DNA from 3 places in the Streptomyces sp. NPDC094034 genome. Region 3 is predicted to be linked to each of the others. Evidence: riboswitches for the same ligand, from Rfam matches in the RefSeq annotation. Region 3 holds a riboswitch; each other region holds the start of a gene.
What was found. A riboswitch is a leader RNA that binds a small molecule or an ion and turns the genes downstream of it on or off. The one in region 3 is predicted to bind cobalamin.
Positions count from the first base shown of each region.

Region 1: linked by a shared signal. The riboswitch ahead of ABTZ59_RS17515 (ABC transporter substrate-binding protein) and the one ahead of ABTZ59_RS06845 (ribonucleoside-diphosphate reductase subunit alpha) in region 3 are both predicted to bind cobalamin.
Region 2: linked by a shared signal. The riboswitch ahead of ABTZ59_RS14330 (cobalamin biosynthesis protein) and the one ahead of ABTZ59_RS06845 (ribonucleoside-diphosphate reductase subunit alpha) in region 3 are both predicted to bind cobalamin.

Region 1 is NZ_JBEOUD010000017.1:105,772-110,520, forward strand. It holds gene ABTZ59_RS17505 (amino acid permease) at 6-1,472, shown strand; gene ABTZ59_RS17510 (M67 family metallopeptidase) at 1,556-1,969, shown strand; cobalamin riboswitch at 1,999-2,148, shown strand; gene ABTZ59_RS17515 (ABC transporter substrate-binding protein) at 2,194-3,192, shown strand; gene ABTZ59_RS17520 (FecCD family ABC transporter permease) at 3,189-4,220, shown strand; gene ABTZ59_RS17525 (ABC transporter ATP-binding protein) at 4,217-4,749, shown strand, end outside.
Region 2 is NZ_JBEOUD010000013.1:21,753-26,501, forward strand. It holds gene ABTZ59_RS14310 (alpha/beta hydrolase) at 1-690, opposite strand, end outside; gene ABTZ59_RS14315 (class II aldolase/adducin family protein) at 784-1,446, opposite strand; gene ABTZ59_RS14320 (inorganic phosphate transporter) at 1,623-2,906, shown strand; gene ABTZ59_RS14325 (hypothetical protein) at 2,949-3,176, shown strand; cobalamin riboswitch at 3,362-3,513, shown strand; gene ABTZ59_RS14330 (cobalamin biosynthesis protein) at 3,548-4,609, shown strand; gene ABTZ59_RS14335 (cobyric acid synthase) at 4,606-4,749, shown strand, end outside.
Region 3 is NZ_JBEOUD010000005.1:26,595-31,343, reverse strand. It holds gene ABTZ59_RS06855 (ATP-binding protein) at 1-41, shown strand, start outside; gene ABTZ59_RS06850 (ribonucleotide-diphosphate reductase subunit beta) at 38-1,060, opposite strand; gene ABTZ59_RS06845 (ribonucleoside-diphosphate reductase subunit alpha) at 1,051-3,423, opposite strand; cobalamin riboswitch at 3,576-3,700, opposite strand; gene mctP (monocarboxylate uptake permease MctP) at 3,844-4,749, opposite strand, start outside.

The DNA.
Region 1 (4,749 bases), on a different contig from region 3:
CGACCATGACCTCTGCGCAGGTCGACAAGGAGTACGGCGGCGACGGGACCGCCTCAGGACCGACCGGCGGCAGCGCCCCGGAGGAGGGCTACGAGCGCGGGCTCGGCAGCCGTCAGGTCCAGATGATCGCCATCGGCGGCGCCATCGGCGTCGGGCTCTTCATGGGCGCCGGAGCGAATATCGCCAAGGCCGGACCCAGCATCATCCTCATGTACGCCCTCGCCGGCGTCGTGATCTTCTTCATCATGCGGGCGCTCGGCGAGCTGCTCCTCTACCGGCCGGTCTCCGGCTCCTTCGCGGAGTACGCCAGAGAGTTCCTCGGTCCGTTCTTCGGCTTCGCCACGGGCTGGACGTACTGGCTGATGTGGGTCGTCACCGGGATGGCGGAACTGACCGCCGCGGCCATCTACATCCACTTCTGGTTCCCGCAGATCCCTCAATGGGTCAGCGCCCTGGTCTTTCTGGTGGTGCTCTTCGGCGTCAATCTGATCTCGGTGAAGATCTTCGGCGAGGTCGAGTTCTGGTTCTCGATGATCAAGGTCACCGCGATCATCGGAATGATCGTCATCGGTCTCGGTGTGCTCACCCTCGGCTTCTCCGACGCCGGCGACACCGCCACCGCCTCCAACCTCTGGGCACACGACGGGATCTTCCCCAACGGCATCGGCTCCAGCCTGATGACCCTTCAGGGCGTGATGTTCGCCTATCTCGCCGTCGAGCTGGTCGGCGTCACCGCGGGCGAGTCCGAGAACCCGGAGAAGACCCTCCCCAAGGCGATCAACACACTGCCCTGGCGCATCATCGTCTTCTACGTGGGCGCGCTGACCGTCATCCTCGCGGTCGTCAAGTGGACCGAGTTCTCGGCGGGCGCCAGCCCCTTCGTCCACGCCTTCGAGAAGATGGGCATCCCGCTCGCGGCCGGCATCGTCAACTTCGTGGTGCTGACCGCCGCGCTCTCCTCCTGCAACTCGGGCATGTACTCCACCGGCCGGATGCTGCGCGACCTCGCCGCCAACAGCCAGGCGCCGAAGCTCTTCGGCAGGCTCAACTCCCGTAAGACCCCGGCGTTCGGCATCACCGTCTCCGTCGCCCTCATGGGCATCGGTGTGGTCCTCAACTACATCGTCCCGGAGAAGGCCTTCGGCTATGTGACGTCCGTGGCCACCGCCGCCGGTATCTGGACCTGGATGATGATCCTGATCAGCCATATCCGCTACCGGCGCGGGGTACGGGCGGGCCTGCTGCCCGCCTCGTCGTTCCCCGCCCCGGGCGGTTCGCTGTTCAGCTGGGTCGCGGTGGGCTTCCTGGCCCTGGTCACCTGTCTGATCGCGTACGACGAGGACGCGCGAATCTCCCTCTATGTGGGGGCGGTCTGGGCGGTCGGTCTCCTGATCGGCTGGCAGGTCCTCAAGCGCCGCGCGCCGCGCGCCACGGCGGGTGACCCCACCCGGGAGTACGCCTCCGCGGAATAGCCCGCCGAGACCGTGACGGCCCCTGGAACCGGAAGACTCCCTCCCGGATCCGGGGGCCGCCCTCGTCCCTTTATATTCTCTCCATGCTCACCATCACCCAGGCCCTGCACGACAAGATCGTCGAGCACGCGCGCGCCGACCATCCCGACGAGGCGTGCGGCGTGGTCGCGGGTCCCGCCGGGACGGGCCGGGCCGAGCGGTTCATCCCCATGCTCAACGCCGCACGCTCGCCCACCTTCTACGAGTTCGACTCGGCGGATCTGCTCAAGCTCTACCGGGACATGGACGACCGCGACGAAGAGCCGGTGATCATCTACCACTCGCACACCGCGACCGAGGCGTACCCCTCCCGTACGGACATCACGTACGCCAACGAGCCGGGCGCCCACTACGTCCTCGTCTCCACCGCCGATCACGACGGAGCGGGCCCCTTCCAGTTCCGCTCGTACCGCATCGTCGAGGGCGAGGTCACGGAAGAGGACGTCGAGATCGTCTGAGGCGCTGATCGCGGTGCTCGGACGGGCGCCGATCGCGGGGCTCGGGCGGTCTGACAAACTGAGCGCCGAACCGAGGCGGTGGGGATCAGGAAGCCGGTGTGAATCCGGCGCGGTCCCGCCACTGTGACCAAGCCCAGCTTGGCAGCCAGGAACTGACCTGCCGCCCTTCTCCCACCAGCCAGGGGACGCGGAAATCCCCCGGAGGAGGCCCTGCCGTGTCTGTGCTGTCCCGGCGCCGCCGTGCGCTCGTGCCCGCCGTCATCACCGCCGTACTGCTCCCGCTCACCGCCTGCGGCGGCGCCACCATACCGGACACGGAGGACGGCGCGCGGGCCGCGACCACCGCGCCCGGCTTCCCGTACACCGTCACCAACTGCGGGGTGAAAACCACCTATCAGGCGCCGCCGAAGCGGGTCGTCACCATGAACCAGCACGTCACCGAAGTGATGCTGGCGCTCGGCCTGGAGAAGTCCCTCGTCGGCACCGCCTGGCTGGACGACCGAATACTCCCCGCCTACGAGAAGGCGTACAAGAGCGTCCCGGTGCTGGCCAAGGAGTACCCCTCCAAGGAGCGGCTGCTCGCCGCCAACCCCGACTTCGTCTACGGCGGCTACGCGAGCGCCTTCGCCGCCAAGGACGGCCGCGGTCGTGATGACCTCAAGGCCGCCGGCATCGACACCCGGCTCAATCTGGAGAACTGTCCGAAGGACAAGACCTCCCTCGACGACATCTACCAGGAGGTCCGCGAGACCGGCCGCACCTTCGGCGTCGCCGACCGCGCCGAGAAGTGGATCGCCGACGCCCGCACCACGGTCACGGACACCGCGGCCCTGCTCAAGGGCGTCGAGCCGCTCTCCGTCTTCGTCTACGACAGCGGCGACAAGACCGCCTTCACCGCCGGCGGCAACGGCATCGGCAACGAGCTGATTACCCGCGCCGGCGGCCGCAACGTCTTCGCCGACCTCGACAAGTCCTTCGGCGACGCCACCTGGGAACAGGTCGTCGCCCGCAAGCCGGATGTCATCGTCATCTACGACTACGGCTCCACCACCGTCGCCCAAAAGAAGAAGCGGCTGCTGGAGGACCCCGTGCTCAAGGACGTACCGGCGATCAGGAACGAGCGGTTCGCCGTCATGCCCCTCTCGGACGTGGTCCTCGGCGTACGCGCGCCCGACGCCATCGAACGGCTCGCCGCGCAGCTCCACCCCGAGTCCGTCAAGTGAGGCCGCGCGGCCACGGGCGGCTGCGCTACACCCTGGTGCTCGGCTGCCTGGCGGCGGCGCTCGCCGCCGCCGTCGTGGCGGGCCTTGCCCTCGGCTCCGTACGCATCCCGCCCGGCCAGGTGATCACCATCCTCACCGGCGGCGCCGACCCCAGCCCCTTCCGCACCATCGTGCTCGACGTACGGCTGCCGCGCGTGCTGCTCGGCGTGGTCGTCGGCGCCGGGCTCGCCGTCGTCGGCACCGTCCTCCAGGCGCTCGTACGCAACCGGCTCGCCGACCCCTTCCTCCTCGGCATCTCCTCCGGAGCGTCCGCCGGCGCCGTCCTGGTCATGGTCCTCGGCATCGGCGGCGGGATCACCACCACCGTCGCCATGCCCGCCGCCGCCTTCGCCGGCTCGCTCCTCGCACTGGCGCTGGTGTACGGGCTGGCCCGCCGCCGTTCCACGATGACCGGCGGCAGGCTCGTCCTCGCCGGGGTCACCGTCTCGTACATCCTCTCCGCGCTCACCACCCTCATCCTGATCATCTCGGCACGCCCCGAGCACTTCCAGGAAGCCGTCTACTGGACCTTCGGCGGACTCGGCAGCGCCCGCTGGTCCACCCTGGTCCTGCCCGCGATCGTCCTCACCCTCGGCACCACGCTGCTCATGACGCTGGCCCGGCCGCTCGATCTGCTGCTGGCGGGTGAGGAGGGCGCGACCGTACTCGGCCTGGACACCGGGCGCTTCCGTGCCGCGGTCTTCGTCCTCGCCTCCCTGGTCACCGGCGTGCTGGTGGCCGCGAGCGGCGCCGTCGGCTTCATCGGACTGCTCGTCCCGCACGCCGCCAGAATGGCCGTCGGCGGGGGCCACCGGGCCCTGCTGCCGGTCGCGGCGCTGGGCGGAGCCGTCCTCCTCGTCGTCGCCGACCTCGCGGCCCGTACCGTCGCCGCGCCCCAGGACGTGCCCGTCGGCGTCCTCACCGCGCTCACCGGCGGCCCCGCCCTCCTGTGGCTGATGCGCCGCCGCCCCGAAGGAGCCCCCGCATGACGGCGTCACTCCGGCTCGAAGGACTCTCCTACGCCGCCGACGGCCGCCGGCTCGTCGACAGCGCCGACCTGACCGCCGCCCCCGGCGAGACCGTCGGACTCGTCGGCCCCAACGGCAGCGGCAAGACCACCCTCCTGCGCTGTGTCTACGGAACGCTCCGCCCCAGCCACGGACGGGCCCTGCTCGACGGCGACGACCTGCTCGCCATGACCCCCAAGGCCAGGGCTCGCCGTGTCGCCACCGTCCCGCAGGACGGACAGCCGGACTTCGAGCTGACTGTCCGCGAGGTCGTCGCGATGGGCCGCGCCCCGCACAAACGCTTCTGGGAGGCGGACACCGCCGACGATGCGGCCCTCGCCGAAGCCGCCCTCGACCGCGTCGGGATCGCCGCCCTCGCGGACCGGGCCTTCCCCTCCCTCTCCGGGGGCGAACGCCAGCGCGCGCTGGTCGCCCGCGCCCTGGTCCAGCGGCCCGCCCTGCTCGTACTCGACGAACCGACCAACCACCTCGACATCCGCTACCAGCTCGA
Region 2 (4,749 bases), on a different contig from region 3:
CACCACGCGCTCGGCGCCGTACCGGACCGCGTAGCGGATCGCCGCGTCGAGGTCGCGCCATTCGGACTCGCCGAGGTGGCCGAGGCCGTCCGGGGAGCGGGGCGCGCCGGGATCGCCCCGATAGGCGAGGTCGAGTACCGGAAGTTCCTGTTCCGCCAGGAACTCCATGAGGTTCATGGGGTGCTCACGGGTGGTGCCGAGGCCATGAGCGGTGATCACCCAGGTGTCGCGCACCCCGGGCACGAACCAGGCGGGCAGCGGCCCGAGTTCGCCCGGGATCGTCACGTCCTTGTGGTCGAGGCCCAGCGCGGAGGTGGGATCGCCGCTGTGGACCTGCGGGGTGAGGCGTACGCGGGAGCCGGGGACGAGCGAGCCGTGGCTGACACGCTCCAGTCGGCGCACCACGGTGTCCGCGGCGTGCTCCACCTCGTCGAGAACGGGCCCGACGACGGCGTGCACGCCGGGGCCCTCGATTCCGTATGTACCGGGGCGCAGGGAGGCGAGGCAGCGGGTCAGCGTGATCTGTCCGGCGGCGGTGGCGTGCACGGTGAGCCGGGGGTCGCCCGGCAGCGGGCGGCCCGGTGGCATCTTGAGCGCGGCGTCGCCCGCGTACCGGCCGGCCGCGAGCGCGGCCGCGCCGACGCCGATCAGGGTGGAGACGGCCGCTGCCGTCGCTTTGGCGGGGCGCACATTCTCAGTGTGGTCACCCCCGCCGGGCTCGGCCAGCCGGCGGCGTCCGTCGGAGTGCCGCGTCCCTACCGACCGCCCCGGCGAAAGCGCTGGTCAGCCCCGCTGTCCATATCCCTTCAGCCGCTGCCCGACCTCGTCGAGCTGGGCCTCGGTCAGCAGCGTGGGAGTACGGCCCGGCAGCGAGCTCGCGGTGAGCCAGAGCCGGCACATCCACTCCAGTTGGGCCGTGCGGTCGTAGGCCTGGGCGAGGCTGTCGCCGTAGGCGACGGTGCCGTGGTTCTGGAGCAGACAGGCGTTGCGGTCGCGCAGGGCGTGGAGCATATGGGCTGCCAGGTCGTCCGAGCCGTAGAGCGCGTAGGGGGCGACCCGGACCGCGCCGCCGAGGGCCGCCGCCATGTAGTGGATCAGGGGCAGTTCGGGGACGAGGGTGGAGACGGCGGTGGCGTGCACCGCGTGGGTGTGCACCACGGCCGTCGCGGAGGTGTTCCGGTAAACGGCGAGGTGCAGCGGCAGCTCACTCGTTGGGGTGAATGTTCCGAGGACCTGACGGCCCGCCAGATCGACGCCGACGGTGTCCTCGGCGGTCAGCTGGTCATACGGGACTCCGCTCGGCGTGACGAGGATCAGCTCGCCGATCCGTACCGACACATTGCCGGATGTGCCGACAACAAGCCCTTCATCTGCTGTTCTCCGGGCGGTCGTGATGAGTTCACGCCAGGCCCCGGCTATCGCGTCCTGGTTCTGCTGATCAGTCATAAGGGAATCCTGTCAGGCGGATACGGCGGCACGCAGGGCGCTCCACCAGAACAGGCGGGCGATTTATCCCCACATGAGGACACCACAAAGACGAGCCCAGTTCATCTTCCGTTTACCAAGACTCCCTACGTTCACCGAGGCCACTGACGTCAAAAGATTGCCTGGGTCCTGGGTCAATGGAACACATCACGCTGCTGCTCGCGATCGTGATCGTGACGGCTCTCGTGTTCGATTTCACGAACGGCTTCCACGACACCGCGAACGCGATGGCGACCACCATCTCGACCGGGGCACTCAAGCCCAAGGTCGCGGTGGGCATGTCCGCCGTCCTGAATCTCGTCGGCGCGTTCCTGTCCGTGGAGGTCGCCAAGACGATCTCCGGCGGCCTCATCAATGAACAGGGCATCAGAACAGAAGTGATCTTCGCGGCGCTCGTCGGCGCGATCCTGTGGAATCTCCTCACCTGGCTGCTCGGCCTGCCGTCGAGCTCCTCCCACGCACTCTTCGGCGGCCTGATCGGCGCCACCCTGATGTCGGTCGGCACCTCCGGGGTCAACGGCGGCGTCGTCATCACCAAGGTGCTGATCCCCGCGCTCGCCGCGCCGGTCGTCGCCGGTCTCGCGGCGCTGCTCGCGACGAGGCTGACGTACCGCATCGGCCGCCGTACGGACGACAAGGCGACCGCCAAGGGCTACCGCGCCGGGCAGATCGCCTCCGCCGGGCTCGTCTCCCTCGCCCATGGCACCAACGACGCGCAGAAGACCATGGGTGTCATCACCCTCGCCCTGGTCACCGGCGGCGTCCTCGCCCCCGGCTCCAACCCCCCGCTGTGGGTGATCGTCTCCGCCGGACTGGCGATCGCGCTCGGTACGTATCTCGGCGGCTGGCGCATCATCCGCACCATGGGCACCGGCCTCACCGATCTCCGTCCGCAGCAGGGCTTCGCCGCCCAGACCAGTGCCGCCACCGTCATCCTGGCCTCCTCGCATCTGGGCTTCTCGCTCTCCACCACCCAGTCGTGCTCCGGCGCCGTGATGGGCGCGGGCCTCGGCCGCAAGGGCGGTGTGGTCCGCTGGTCGACCGCCACCCGGATGTTCATCGCCTGGGGGCTCACGCTGCCCGCCGCCGGCCTGGTCGCCGCCGGGGCCGAGTTCCTCACCGGCCAGGGCACCTGGGGCATCGCGGTCGTCGCCGTCCTGCTCGTCGGGATCTCCGCGGCGATCTGGCTCGCCTCGCGCCGTCGTCCGGTCGACCACACCAATGTGAACGAGAGCGAAGCCACGGGCGCGGGCGCGGCGGAAGGCGCCGGGAGCGCCGAGCCGGCGGGCGTCGTCACCAACGCCGTCGCGGCCGTCACCCCGCCGCCCACGGCCGGTGCCGCGCAGGAACTGTCGACCACCATCCCGGCCCCGGGCCCCTCGGACCCCGCGGGCGAGTCCGCGCGAACCGCCAAGGTGTAAGTACCGCGTACGTACCGCCACGGCGTAAGGAAGAGAAACCGCATGAACATCGACTGGGCAGCACTCGGTTCCGTCTTCGGGGTCAGCCTCGTGGCCACCGTCGCCCTCGTGGGCCTGTTCACCCTCGGCATCGTGGGCCTCGCCAAGCGGGAGTCGGCGAGCGCGCGGGGCGCGACCGGCTCCGTGGCGCTGGCCCGTACGGGCGCCTACACCTGCTTCGTGCTCTGCGTGACGGCCGTCGCGTACGGGATCTATCTGATCGTCGCCTGACCGGCGACCGGTGACCGGGCGACCGGAACACCAGGACCACCACACCCCCGGCCGGCCCCGGCGCGTGCGTCACGCGCCCGGGCCGGTCTCCGTGTCGCCCACGGGACGGGCGTGCCGTGTGGGGCTCGGCACACTGTCCCGTCGCTGGTCAGGGATGAGTTGACGGGTGTTTGCGCTGCGTGGTGGACTTCCTGGGCCATTGGGGTCCTGTCCGGCCGGACAGGACCCGGGCGACGGCAGAAGAGGAAGCCGGTGCGAATCCGGCGCGGTCCCGCCACTGTCACTGCGAGCCATGTCTCCAGGAGCCAGGAACTCTCGCCGCCGCATCACGTCGAGCCGGGGCGCGGACCCTGAGTGAGGACATTTTTGCCATGCCTGGCCGCCGTTCGGCCGTCGTGCGCGGCCGGGGTCAGGCCGCCGAGCGTGTTTTCGCCTACGGCGCCGCCGTGGGTCTCCTGGGCGACCAGTTGTTCGGCGATCCGCGCCGGGGTCATCCCGTCGCCGCGTTCGGCCGGGCGGCGACGACCGTCGAGCGGACGCTGTGGCGTGACCACCGGGGCTGGGGCGCGCTGCACACCGCGGTCTGCGCCGGAGGAGCCGCCGGGATCGCGGCGCTGGCCGCCCGGGGCGTACGGGACCGTCACACCGCCTCCGTGGCACTGACCGCCGCCACCACCTGGGCGGTGGTCGGCGGCACTTCACTGGGGCGGGAGGCACGGGCCATCGGCGCGGCGCTCGCGGCCGGCGACGTCGAACGGGCCAGGGAGCGGCTGCCGCGTCTGTGCGGCCGTGACCCGCAGGCGCTGGAGGGACAGCAGATCGCGCGGGCCGTGGTGGAGTCGGTCGCCGAGAACACCTCCGACGCCGTGGTGGGCGCGCTGGTGTGGGGAGCGGTGGCGGGGGTGCCGGGGCTCGCCGGATTCCGCGCCGTGAACACGCTGGACGCGATGGTGGGTCATCTCTCGCCCCGTTACCGCCGGTTCGGCTGGGCCTCGGCCCGGCTCGACGATGTCGTGGGATGGCCGGGCGCCCGGCTGACCTCCGTACTCGCCGGGGCGCTGGCCGGCGCGGTCGGCGGCGATCCACGCGCGGCCCTGCGGGCGGTACGGCAGGACGCGCGCCGGCATCCGAGCCCCAACGCGGGCCCCGTGGAGGCGTCGTTCGCGGGCGCGCTGGGCGTACGGCTGGGCGGGACGCTCGCGTACGGCGGACGGGTGGAGCACCGGCCCGTACTGAACGGTGGGGGGCGGCCCGTGGAGGTCGCGGACATCGAGCGGGCCGTACGGCTGTCGCGCCGGGTGACCGGGGCGGCTCTCGCGGTCTGTGTGGCGGCCCGGTTCGGATTCGGCGCGATACGCCGTACGACAGGCGCGGGAAGTCGTACGACAGGCCCGATACGCCGTACGACAGGCGCGGGAAAGGAACGTGGATGAGCCGGGGCGGGCGCGGCGGGGGGCTGCTGATCGCCGGCACGACCTCCGACGCGGGCAAGAGCGTGGTCACGGCGGGGATCTGCCGCTGGCTAGTGCGCCGTGGGGTAAAGGTCGCGCCCTTCAAGGGGCAGAACATGTCA
Region 3 (4,749 bases):
CCAAGACCGTCTGGGCCGAGGTGGACCACCGGCGGGTCTAGAAGTCGTCGTCGAACCCGACCGTGCCCTCGACCGCGACCTGATACGCCGACGGGCGGCGCTCGAAGAAGTTCGTCAGCTCCTGGACGCCCTGGAGTTCCATGAACGAGAACGGGTTCTGGGAGCCGTAGACCGCCGGGAAGCCCAGCCGCTGGAGGCGCTGGTCCGCGACGCACTCCAGGTACTCGCGCATCGACTCGGTGTTCATCCCCGGCAGACCGTCGCCGCACAGGTCCCGGCCGAATTGCAGTTCCGCGTCGACGGCCTCCTTCAGCATGTCCGTGACCTGCTGTTCGAGGGCGTCGTCGAAGAGGTCGGGCTCCTCCTTGCGGACCGTGTCCACGACCTCGAACGCGAAGTTCATATGCATCGTCTCGTCACGGAACACCCAGTTGGTGCCGGTGGCCAGGCCGTGCAGCAGACCGCGCGAGCGGAACCAGTAGACGTACGCGAAAGCGCCGTAGAAGAACAGTCCCTCGATACAGGCCGCGAAGCAGATCAGATTCAGCAGGAAGCGGCGGCGGTCCGCCTTCGACTCCAGGCGGTCGATGGTCTCGACCGAGTCCATCCACTTGAAGCAGAACTGGGCCTTCTCACGGATCGACGGGATCTCCTCCACCGCGTCGAAGGCCGCCGCGCGGTCCTCCGGATCGGGCAGATACGTGTCCAGCAGTGTCAGATAGAACTGGACGTGTACGGCCTCCTCGAAGAGCTGGCGCGAGAGATAGAGCCGCGCCTCGGGGGAGTTGATGTGCTTGTAGAGCGTGAGCACGAGGTTGTTCGACACGATCGAGTCGCCCGTCGCGAAGAACGCGACCAGCCGGCCGATCATGTGCTGTTCGCCGGGGGAGAGCTTGGCGAGGTCGGCGACGTCGGAGTGCAGGTCGACCTCCTCCACCGTCCAGGTGTTCTTGATCGCGTCGCGGTAGCGCTCGTAGAAGTCCGGGTAGCGCATGGGCCGCAGCGTCAGCTCGAAGCCCGGGTCCAGGAGATTCTTGTCCGAAGTGGTCATTACTGGCATGCCTCACAGGACTCGGGGTTTTCCAGGGAGCAGGCGATGGCGTCCTCGTCGGGCGTCATCTGCGCGGGTACGGGCACGGTCGCCCGCGCCGCCCGCGCGATCCGTGTCGCCGGGCGCGAGCGCAGGTAGTACGTCGTCTTCAGGCCCTTCTTCCAGGCGTACGCGTACATCGAGCTGAGCTTTCCGATGGTCGGCGTCTCCAGGAACAGGTTCAGCGACTGGCTCTGGTCCAGGAACGGCGTACGCGCGCTCGCCATGTCGATCAGGCCGCGCTGCGGGATCTCCCACGCCGTACGGAACAGCTCACGCACCTCCGCCGGGATCCAGCCGAAGCCCGCCACCGAGCCGCTCGACTCGCGCAGCGCCTCGCGGGTCTGCGCGTCCCAGACGCCGAGCCGCTTCAACTCGTCCACCAGGTACGAGTTGACCTGGAGGAATTCCCCGGAGAGCGTCTCGCGCTTGAACAGGTTGGAGACCTGCGGCTCGATGCACTCGTAGACGCCCGCGATCGAGGCGATCGTCGCTGTCGGGGCGATCGCGAGGAGCAGGGAGTTCCGCATGCCGCTCGTGGCGATCCGGGCGCGCAGCGCGTCCCAGCGCTCCGGCCAGTTCAGCTCCACGTCGTAGTGGTCGGGGTGCAGCACCCCGCGCGCGGCGCGCGTCTCGGACCAGGCGGGGAGCGGGCCGTTGCGCTCGGCGAGCGCGCAGGACGCCTCGTACGCGGCGAGCATGATCCGCTCGGCGATCTTCGTGGAAAGGGCCCTGGCCTCGGCGGAGTCGAAGGGCAGCCGCTTCTTGAAGAAGACGTCCTGGAGGCCCATCGCGCCCAGGCCCACCGGGCGCCACTTCGCGTTGGAGGCGCCTGCCTGCTCGGTCGGGTAGAAGTTGATGTCCACGACCCGGTCGAGGAAGGTCACGGCCGTGCGGACGGTCTCGTCCAGCCGCTCCCAGTCGAGGTCGCCCGAGGCCAGTACGAACGAACCGAGGTTGATGGAGCCGAGGTTGCAGACGGCGGTCTCCCCGTCGTCCGTCACCTCCAGGATCTCCGTGCAGAGATTGGACGAGTGGACGACGCGGCCGGGCTCGGCGGTCTGGTTCGCCGTGCGGTTCGAGGCGTCCTTGAAGGTCATCCAGCCGTTGCCGGTCTGGGCGAGGGTACGCATCATCCGGCCGTAGAGCTCGCGGGCCGGGATCGTCTTGCGCGCCAGTCCTGCGGCCTCCGCCTCGCGGTACCGCGCGTCGAACGCGTCGCCCCACAGGTCGACCAGTTCCGGCACGTCGACGGGGGAGAACAGGGACCAGTCGCCGTCCGACTCGACCCGGCGCATGAACTCGTCCGGGATCCAGTGCGCGAGATTCAGATTGTGCGTACGGCGCGCGTCCTCGCCGGTGTTGTCGCGCAACTCCAGGAACTCTTCCAGATCCGCGTGCCAGGTCTCCAGGTAGACGCAGGCCGCGCCCTTGCGCCGGCCGCCCTGGTTGACGGCCGCGACCGAGGAGTCGAGGGTGCGCAGGAACGGGACGATGCCGTTGGAGTGCCCGTTGGTGCCCCGGATCAGCGAACCGCGCGATCGGATACGGGAGTACGAGAGGCCGATGCCGCCCGCGTGCTTCGAGAGCCGCGCCACCTGGTGGTACCGGTCGTAGATCGAGTCCAGCTCGTCCAGCGGGGAGTCCAGCAGATAGCAGGAGGACATCTGCGGGTGGCGCGTACCGGAGTTGAAGAGGGTGGGGGAGGAGGGGAGATAGTCCAGCCGGCTCATCAGCCGGTAGAGCGCGGCGACCTCGTCGAGCGCGCGGACGCTCTGGTCCTCGGCGAGTCCGGCGGCCACGCGCAGCATGAAGTGCTGTGGGGTCTCGATGACCCGGCGGGTGATCGGATGGCGGAGCAGATAGCGGCTGTAGAGGGTCCGCAGCCCGAAGTAGCCGAAGCGGTCGTCGGCTTCCTGGTCGATGAGCGCGTCGAGGAAGCCGGCGTGCAGCGAGACGAGGCCGGCCGTACGGTCCGCGATCAGGCCCTCGCGGTGGCCGACGGCGATGGACGCGGAGAACGCCACGGCGCCCTGGCCTGCGGCCTCGTCGGCGATGGTGCGGGTCAGCAGCCTGGCCGCGAGCCGGGAGTAGGCGGGGTCCTCGGAGATGAGCCCCGCGGCCGCCTCGGTGGCGAGCTCGCGCAGCTCGGCCTCGTCCGACCGGGCGTTACGGCCGCGCAGGGCTGCGGCGGCGACTCTGCCGGGGTCGGCGTCGGGCAGATCGGCGGTCAGGTCGGTCAGGGTCCGCAGCAGTGCGGTCCCTGGTCCGTCGGCCGCCCGTGCGGCGGCCTCGGAGATGCCTGAAGCCGGATCGGCTGGCGCGATGGTCACGTGGTGCTCTCCCTCGCTCGGCTCTGGACCGTCGGGAGGGGAGCGGGCTGTTTCTCGCGGTACGGAGCGTACGGCCCGGATCCGGGCGGCACGGCGTACGGCGCCCACCGGCCCATCCACGAGGCCCGGACGTCTCGGCGTCCGATTCGGTCGAACCGGACGCACCGCCGGCAGGTGTTCGGACTCGTGGGTATGGCAAAGCACACCACATCACACCGTTGCGGGACAGTTCCGGATTCGCACCGGATTCCCCTGCGTCGACAGCGAGGTCGAGCATACATGTGGGGGCTGGCTCGGGAACCACCCCCCAGATGTTGTGTCGTGCGTCATTCCGTTCGGGCCCGCGCGGACAGCGAAAAGGCCGCCGGATCCCCGTGATTCCCGGGGATCCGGCGGCCCGTGGAGCCGGGCGGTGACCGGTCAGTGGCCTCCGGAGCCGCCCGAGGTCGCGGCCGGGAGGTCGACCTTCACGCCAGGATCGCCCGCGTCCGCCGTGTAGTCGGACGGGCTCGTCTCGTCCGTGCCCTCCGGCGCCTTGGCCGCGCGCAGGACGAAGGTGAGCGCCACCGTCACCACCAGATTGAGCACGAACGCGGTGAGGCCGATGTAGCCGATCTCACCCAGCCCGGGGATCTCCTTGGAGGAGCCGCCGAAGTGCGCCTGGGTCGGGCTGGCCACGCCGTACGCCGCGGCCGTGCCGTAGATCATGCCGACCGCCCAGCCCGCGAGCAGCGCCCAGCGGTGGAACCAGCGGGTGAACAGGCCGCCGACCAGCGCGGGCATCGTCTGGAGGATCCAGATCCCGCCGAGCAACTGGAAGTTGATCGCGACCGTCTTGTCCATGGTCAGCACGAAGACCAGCGCGCCCACCTTCACCAGCAGCGAGACCAGCTTCGAGACCTTGGTCTCCTGCTCGGGGGTCGCGTCCGGCCTGATGAAGTCCTTGTAGATATTGCGGGTGAAGAGATTCGCCGCGGCGATCGACATGATCGCGGCGGGCACCAGCGCGCCGATGCCGATGGCCGCGAAGGCCACCCCCGCGAACCAGTCGGGGAACATCGTCTCGAAGAGCTGCGGGATCGCCAGCTGTCCGTTGTCCACCTTGACCCCGGCGGCGATCGCCATGAAGCCGAGCAGCGCCAGCAGGCCCAGCATCAGTGAGTAGAGCGGCAGGATCGTGGTGTTGCGCCGGATCACCTCACGGCTGCGGCTGGAGAGCGTCGCCGTGATGGAGTGCGGATACATGAAGAGCGCGAGCGCCGAACCGAGCGCCAGCGTGGCATAGCCCCAATGCCCGGCGTCGCCCGGCGCGAGGGCGCCGCGTGG